Regions from separate parts of the Photobacterium makurazakiensis genome, predicted to be linked through region 2. Evidence: riboswitches for the same ligand, from Rfam matches in the RefSeq annotation. Region 2 holds a riboswitch; the other holds the start of a gene.

Region 1 (4,463 bases), on a different contig from region 2:
ATTTCGCCTTGAATTGTCGCATGATCATTCCAGTCATCGTGGTTATTGATGGTAAAATCATCTCGTTCTTGGCAGCCGACTTTTTCGTTGTCGACGTAGTAGCAGGCTTTGCTGGGTACTTTACCCCAGCTAATGTCAAACGCGATGATGGTTTCATTACGATCTTGGGTTTCCGGTGTTCGGTAGTTGAGCGTTACGAGAGTTGATCTCACCATGTTATTGGAAATTTCTGGCGGGTTGCTCTCTGCCTGGGCATTCATTGATAATGCAGCGGCAATTACCGTTAACGCGATTTTACTTTTGTTCATTTCATACCTTTTCTATTGTTTGGATAAATCACTTATTCTTATTGGTAACCAAATAAGGTGAGTGTTTAGTTTCCGGATGTATGGCATGGATATCACGTTAATTATTCTTAAGTTAGTTATACTTTTTGCACGGCGAGAGCGGCTTAATGTTGGTTAATGATATTTCATATAGGTTGGGTTAAGAGAGGTGTTATTAACTACATCGGTTTGTGGTCTTTTTGCTTTGACAAGAGCTTCGGAATCAGAACCCAATATCCCCACTGTTATTTAATACGCCTTATTCTGTCGAGTTTTTAGACGTTCTATAAATCTTTTAATAGCCTCTTTTACTTTAATTTACAGAAGCCTCTTTTTCTGCTTTATACGTAATTATGCGTGTATGTTTAGGAGGAGATATCACGCTTATGAGCATAAGCTTTGACGATGAAGCCCAAGAGCAATTTTACTTGCAGGGTATTTACTCATATCGGGCGGCATTTGTTATCAAAAGCGACGAATTAGTATTTGATAATATTAAATATTTGTTTTGTGAAATATTTAATGTGATCTGCGTCACACTTATTGCTCGTAGTGATTAGATTTGGATAAATGTATGTTTTATTCATTATATAGCAGGACATTATTCAGTCTTTGCTTGAAAGTAGAGGCGCATTGCCTATGAGTAATTTAGTGAAGGCCGACAGCCAGTGAAGCTAAATGAAAGGAGTCAGTGCCGAAGTAGTCGAGGTTGTCATCCTTGCTGCTGGGGTTGTTCTTAAGAGGAATAACACTGTCATCTCAGCCAGATCTGAGATGGGGAGCTACAACAAATTTGATATTAGAAACGAACGAACTATCGCTCCTATCTTGTAAAGCCTTTGTCTGTAAAACACTCCTGAACACCCTTCCTCTTTATCATTTTGATATCGTTTTACAGGAGAAATTTACGTATGGCTGATTACGGATTATTGTCCATCGTACCTGCCGTGTTAGCGCTTATACTCGCTTTTACCACTCGGCATGTTGTTTTAGCTTTAGGTGTTGCGGTAATAAGTGGCATGCTGATCCTTACCAAAGGTCACCCCGTTGATACCGCCCTGATGTTTTTGACGGACGGACCGTTTACCCAACTAGCCCAAACCAGTAATGCGCAAATTATTATTGTTATTACTATCATTTCAGGTTTTATTTATTTGGTTGAGCAAAGTGGTGGCATGTCTGCTTTTTCAACCATGGCGACCCGTTATGTTTCATCGCCGATAAAGGCGCAACTCGCGACGTGGGCGACGGGTATCGGTATATTTTTTACCGACTCAGGTAACTCGCTCATTTTAGGCCCGATGTTTGCGCCGATTTATCAAAAGCTGAAACTGAGTAAAGAGAAGCTGGCTTTTATTATTGACTCAACGTCATCTCCAATTTGTGTATTGATCCCGATTATTAGTTGGGGTGTATATTCACAAGGCTTAATTGAAAATGCTTTTGATAATATGGGGCAGCCCGTTGATGGCTTTTCTACCTTCCTGCAGGTTATTCCTTATCAGCTTTATGCCTTGCTTGCGCTGTTCAGTGTACCGGTTTACGCGGTTCTGAAAAAAGATTGGGGGCCAATGGCTGAAGCAGAGTTTAAGGCTCAACAAAGTACCGAGATTACCGCTGAGCCAGCAAACGCAAGCGCGGTTAAATCAGCTTCTATCTCGCTGATCCTGTTTCCACTATCAGTGCTGTTTGGTTCTCTAATCGTGCTGTTTACCTATAACTATCACTTACATGGTGGGATTAGCGGGCCAGTGATCCGTGCGACCTTAGGTACGAGTTACTTGATAGCATCCATTACAGCGATTGCTTATTACGCCTATACCAAAACCATGACCGCATCAGCAGCTTTTAATACTTTTGTCGCGGGTATGCAGCGTATCATGCTAATTTTGATCATCTTGCTACTTGCATGGACGCTAGGCGATATTTGTAAATCACTAGGGACCGGCGATTATATTAGCCAAGTAATGAATGACCGTTTACCGGTATTCTTGTTACCAGCTCTGATTTTTATTATCGGTAGTTTTATATCAGTGGCAACAGGCTCGTCATGGGGCACATTTGCCATTTTGATCCCGATTGCCGTGCCTGTCGCAAGTGCATTAGGTGCCGACCCTCTGATTTGTATCGGCGCAGCGCTGAGTGGCGGTATGCTAGGTGATCATTCTTCGCCGATTTCAGACACGACTATCTTGAGTTCAATGTCGACTGGTTGTGATCATGTATCGCATGTACGCACCCAGTTCCCCTATGCCATTTTGACAGGTGTAACAGCAAGCATTGGTTTCATGGTGGCAGAAATTACCCGTAGCCCGTACACCATTATCTTGGCTGGATTATTACAAGTTGCACTTATTATATTGATGGTGCGTCGTCAGGCTGCAAATAGCCCTGCAGTACCCGCTTAAAATTAAAAAGGAATTATCATGAAAACGCTATTTTGGCTCCGAGATGAAGTAAAAGTTGGAGAACACCGTACTGCGCTTACACCGAGTGGTGCACGAGATTTGATTGCTGCGGGTGCGAACGTAACCGTTGAACGGAGTACGACCCGTATCTTCTCTGATCAGGCTTATGTTGACGTAGGTTGTGAACTTGCAGATACCCATAGTTGGGTCGAAGCACCTGAGCACGCCTACATTCTTGGCCTTAAAGAGTTAGCGGAAGCCGATTTTGCACTTAAGCATCAGCATATTTACTTTGCCCATGCGTTTAAAGGCCAAGATGAAGCTCGCCAAATTTTATCTCGTTTCCAGGCTGGTGGCGGCCAGATCCTCGATCTGGAGTTTTTGCAAGATGAACTTGGCAAACGAGTGAGTGCTTTTGGTTACTGGGCAGGCTACGTGGGTGCCGCAATTGGCCTATCTGGTTTCATTCATCATTTACAGTGTAAAGATGACTACCCTGCGGTAAGCAGTTATCCAGACCGTTCTCAGTATCTTGCTGCCTTAAGTGAGCAAGTCGCAGGTTTATCAGAGCAGCCGCGCGTATTAGTTATTGGCCAGTTTGGTCGCTGTGGCCGAGGTGCTCTTGACCTATTTGCCGATCTTGGTGTTGAAGCTGATGGATGGGATATCGAAGAGACTAAAGCGGGCGGCCCATTTATAGCCATTAATGATTACGACATTTTGGTCAACTGTGCGTATCTTGCTGAAGGCACACCTCCGTTTATCACTAAAGCAAGTTTAGGTGCGTCACCACGCTTGAGCATGGTCAGTGATGTGAGTTGTGATCCGAATAATCAGGATAATCCAATTCGTATATACAGCCAATGTACCAAACTGACGAAGCCGATCATTGAGTCAGATGTTGCAGGTATCCGTGTACAGGCTGTTGACCATTTACCGACGGTATTACCAAAAGAAAGTAGTGAAGATTTTGCTGGGCAGCTATTGCCGCATTTATTGACCTTGTGTAAAGGTGAAGACCCGCAAGGCGTATGGGCTAGGGCTCGCGACTTTTACTCATCAGCATTGACCTTGGTTTCATAAAACGGGTTGATAAGAAACTGCAAAGCCGAGTGTATTGATGACACTCGGCTTTTTTGTTGATGTTAGATAAGTAATAGTTTGGCGGTACCAAGGAAAGCGAAAAAGCCCACCACATCGGTAACGGTTGTCAGAATAACCGAGCCCGCCAAAGCCGGGTCGAGTTTGAGTTTTTCCAGTGCAACTGGGATCAGAACGCCAAATAGGGCGGCGGTAATAATGTTCACTACAATCCCCACCGCGATGATGATGCCAATGGTGGGTGACTGAAACCATAAACCCGCCATCAGTCCTATTAATACCGCCCATAGCACGCCGTTGAGAAAGCCTATCCCAAATTCGTTTCGCAGTAATGACCAGCGGTTACCCGCAGTGACTTGATTTAGCGCCATACCACGGATCATCAAGGTTAAGGTTTGGCTACCCGCAATGCCACCCATCGAGGCGACAATCGGCATTAAGATCGCGAGAGCAACAACTTGAGCGATGACATCTTCAAACAAGCTGATGGTCATCGACGCAAGCACCGCAGTCATGAGGTTGATCCCCAGCCAGACCGCACGCCTTTTGGCACTTTTGGTTATAGGGGCGAATAAGTCATCCTCTTCACTCATACCAGCATTGGCCATTAAGGTGCTTTCATAATTCT
Region 2 (4,463 bases):
ACCGCCAGAAATAAAGCCCAAGATAATTAACAGAAACAGTAACGCCTTTCTTTTATCAAATGTCTCACCCCTTATTTTTGCGCCAAGCATAATGCCTAAATCGGTAAATATTCCCGTCACATGCGTGGTTCGAATGACGGCACCGCTATATTTGGTCGCGAGTGCATTTTGTAGTCCACAAGCCGCAGAAGCCCAATATAGCCCACCAAAAGAGTTTTTAGTTAACAAATAAGCGGCACAAAAAAGAAAAATGGCTTCTAACGTCAGTACACCGCTGTAATTACGACTTAACTTTAGTGTGCCACCATGTAGAAAGTAGCCTGATATTGCAGAGCCAATAAGAAAACTAAATATGATCGCAAATAAATAAAATACATCACTCATTGAAGAGTTTACAAACCCAGTACCTACCAATGTCGCTGTACCGGATAAGTGTGAAACTGATTGATGCTGGAAACCCAATAACCCTGCAGCATTAATAAAACCAGCAACCAATGCGAGTACGAAAGCCCCAGACTCGACCCAACGGGGTAATTTAGATATCACGATATTCCTTAGATGTCAGGCCTCGTTTAGCGATATAGAGATGGCTAAATTTAGAGCGTGAGAAAAAGTGGGCTATCTTAAATCTGTTCAAGTAACTTGTTAAGTAATAATTATTGAGCGTAATACCCCCCAAAAACATCACTTCGGATAACTATGCGCTATTCTCCGGATAAAACATCAGCTTACCCGCATATGCATATTTATGAGTAATTTTACATGGCAAAATCAGAAAACTAAGATTAAGAAAAGTGGGAGAATTTACGAGGGAATAAATAAACAAGCCTCACGATTGTAAGGCTTATTTGTTTAAATAAGTGAACAAAACAAAAATGTAAGTGAACGGCTTACATTACATTCATCATTATTTTATTAACGACCGAGTGCTTCTTTGTAGTGTTTGCGACACACTGAGACATAGCGATCATTACCACCAATCTCAACTTGATCACCATCGGCAATTGCACGGCCAGTTTCATCTTGGCGGATCACCATATTTGCTTTGCGACCACAATGACAAATGGTTTTTAACTCAACCAACTTATCTGCCCAAGCCAGCAAGTAGCGGCTTCCTTCAAACAACTCACCACGGAAATCACTGCGTAAGCCATAACACAACACAGGAATATGGAGCTTATCGACGACTTCAGTTAATTGATATACCTGCTCTTTGGTTAAGAATTGGCATTCATCGATTAAAACACAGTCTATCTTTTGTGCATGCTGAATATCTTGAAGGCGTGCATACAAGTCATCAGCTGAGTTAAATAATTCAGCTTCTTCTTGCAAGCCAATACGTGAGCTAACTTTACCTTTGCCAAAACGATCGTCGATAGAGGCAGTAAAAATGACAGGTGTCATTCCACGCTCGCGATAGTTAAAAGAAGACTGTAACAGTGTGGTTGACTTACCCGCATTCATTGCAGAGTAATAGAAATACATCTGGGCCATTAAGCTTCCCTAGTCATACGATTGGTGCATAAAAACTGCCGAGATGCTACAGAAAAGCCATAGAAATTGAAAGGAGCAAGCGCAAGAGTCAGCACATTTCTTACAATTTTCATAGCGTTCTACTACTCATGCCGGCCAGTCATTAAGCAGCGCTTTACGGCGAGCGATTGTAGTTATTCACCCTAAGCCGTAACCATAAAAAAAGCCTGCAAAACGCAGGCTTTTCATTAACAATGTGGTTTAAGCCATTAAGCTTTCGCTGTCGCAACTTGTGGGCGACGCGACAACCAAGATAACGCTACACACGCTAAGATAAAGGCGAGTGTTGCTGTCATAAAGGCCACAGCAAGTGAACCTGTAAAGCCTAACACTAAGAAACCAATCGACGATACAACAGCCACAGACAACGCATAAGGTAGCTGAGTAGATACGTGATCGATATGGTGACAACGCGCGCCCGTCGACGACAAGATAGTCGTATCAGAAATCGGAGAACAGTGGTCACCAAAAACTGAACCTGCTAGTACTGCGCCCAGCATTGGTAACATAAGCATAATGTCGGTTGCCGCTGCTAAGTCACCTGCGATTGGCAGCATAATACCGAACGTACCCCATGACGTACCGGTAGAAAATGCCATAAAGCCAGCAAGCATAAATAAGATAACAGGTAGGAACATTGGGTTAATGCTACCTTCAACCAAGGTTGATAGGTATTTACCTGTTGCCATATCACTGATCACGCTACCAATACACCACGCAAACAATAAGATCAGAATCGCACCAAACATTGACTTAGCACCAATCCACAATGTTACAGCAACATCTGAAGCAGGAAGGCGCTGACGCAGCACTGGAATAAGGGCAGCAATAAATCCGATAGTACCACCATAAACAAGTGACATGCCTACATCGGTATTTTCAAAAGCGCCAAGAAGGTTAAATGCCAAACCATCAGCTGCAAGTGCTTGGTATCCTGTAAAGATCATAAAGAAGAAAGTGGCAAGGATAAGAGCAACAATTGGCATAACCAAATCAGCAACACGGCCATTTTGGCTTTCTTCAATTTCTAGTTCGTCATTTAAGTCTTTAGCACGCTTGTCTTCATCACCTTCATCGAAGCCACGGCAATGACTCGCATCTAGCTCATGCTTTCTCATTGGGCCCACATCAATCTGGAACCAAGCCACAACAAACACCATGATCAATGCAAAAACAGCATAAAAGTTCATCGGAGCCAACTGAACAAACGCGCCTAATGGCGTATATTCAGTCACACCATGTGATGCCAGAATGCCGCCAATCAGCGTAATAATGTATGCCCCCCAGCTTGATGCCGGCATTAGCACACACATTGGTGCAGCAGTTGAATCCAAAATATAAGCAAGCTTTGCACGTGAAACGTAATAGCGATCTGTTACTGGGCGTGAAATAGAGCCAACAGCTAAACTATTGAAGTAATCATCAACAAAAATGAAGACACCTAAGAATGCGGCTAATAACTTCGCACCACGCTTACTTTTAATTTTAGTCTGCGCCCACTCAGCAAATGCTCGTGTACCGCCAGAAAGCGTTAGCAAGGCTGTCGTCATTCCTAATAATACCAAGAACGCAACAATGCTCATATTCCAGCTGTTAATAGCACCGTCATCGATAAATAGCCCGAATGCCGTCGTGCCAATATAACTAGCTGTGTTTCCAATAGAAAAGTCTGTCAGCAAGAATGCACCAAGCACTACGCCGACACCCAAAGACACTAAGACGCGTCGGGTTAAAATCGCAAGAGCCAATGCTACCAAAGGTGGTAACAACGACATTGAGGAATGTGAAAAATCTACAATATTCATGATCTCTACTACAACCGATCCTGGTTGGAGATCTACTGTTGGCACGACTTCATGTCGTGATTAAGAGAGTGTAAGGAAGAGAAGTTACCCTTTTCCGACTCCACAGTAGCGCTCCATAGTTAATGTAATTATATACTATGGCAGTGCTGTCCCTATTCGGTGACAACCCCAGCAAACAAAGTTCGATAGCCTTATTTACTTCGGCATTAGCTCCTTTCATAAACCCTCATCGGAATCACCTCCGGTTTATTACTTATAGATAATGCGCCTCTACCCTTAGTCAAGGAATGGTTGATTCTACGGAATAGAAATCCGATTGCAACAACTTAACGTGAAAAAATTAACAGAAATAGTGAATAGTCTTGCTGCCATGGTTAAAAAAGACACAATACCCAAGTGAGCTTAAAGATAATTTAAAACAYGCCCATTTAATATGAAACAAATGGCAAATATAGTCACAAAAAAAGCCTTTTACTGAAGAATCTGACTGTAAATACCCATTACAATTTATTACAAATGAGAATTCTCCCCGCTAAATACAAAAAAAACAAATCAAGAATACATTTTTTATTTGTCATTCACTGACTAAAAGTATTATTATTGCAATTATAGAATTGTCACTGCTATTATTATTTTTATAGTTTTAGACCAACAGGAAATAAAAAAATGTCTGATGCAATGAAAGCACTATTAAACCTTCGTAGTCTTCGCGCACTTTCTCGTGAATATTCTCTAGAACAACTTCAGGAAGCACTAGAAAAGCTTCAAACAGTTGTTAGTGAGCGTGAAGAATCTGAAGCTGAAGAAATCGCGAAAGAAAAAGAACGTACAGAGAAACTAGCTCAATACCGTGAAATGCTTCTAGCAGACGGTATCGATCCAGAAGAATTACTTTCTAGCCTAAATAAATCACCAAAAGCAAAACGAGCTCAACGCCCAGCTAAATATAAGTTCATCGATGAAAACGGTGAAGAAAAAACGTGGACTGGCCAAGGCCGCACACCAAGCGCATTGAAAAAAGCACTTGATGAAGGTAAATCTCTAGAAGATTTCGAACTTTAATAACTTTACTCTTGTTGTTAAATTCTAATGAAAACCCAGTTTAAAACTGGGTTTTTTTGTTTC

The links. Region 2 has a riboswitch for lysine ahead of L4D09_RS01865 (Na+/H+ antiporter NhaC family protein). Riboswitches for the same ligand answer to the same signal wherever they lie in the genome.
Region 1: it holds a riboswitch for lysine, as region 2 does, so the genes downstream of both, L4D09_RS23460 (Na+/H+ antiporter NhaC family protein) here and L4D09_RS01865 (Na+/H+ antiporter NhaC family protein) in region 2, are expected to answer to the same signal.

What each region holds. Positions count from the first base shown of each region.
Region 1 is NZ_JAKJSJ010000063.1:33,559-38,021, reverse strand. Features, by position in the region: partial or broken gene L4D09_RS23465 (glycoside hydrolase family 18 protein) at 1-308, opposite strand, end outside; lysine riboswitch at 942-1,119, shown strand; gene L4D09_RS23460 (Na+/H+ antiporter NhaC family protein) at 1,238-2,734, shown strand; gene L4D09_RS23455 (saccharopine dehydrogenase) at 2,753-3,817, shown strand; gene L4D09_RS23450 (magnesium transporter) at 3,880-4,463, opposite strand, start outside.
Region 2 is NZ_JAKJSJ010000009.1:341,036-345,498, forward strand. Features, by position in the region: gene L4D09_RS01855 (YoaK family protein) at 1-546, opposite strand, end outside; gene L4D09_RS01860 (thymidine kinase) at 916-1,494, opposite strand; gene L4D09_RS01865 (Na+/H+ antiporter NhaC family protein) at 1,743-3,338, opposite strand; lysine riboswitch at 3,437-3,619, opposite strand; gene L4D09_RS01870 (H-NS family histone-like protein) at 4,005-4,400, shown strand.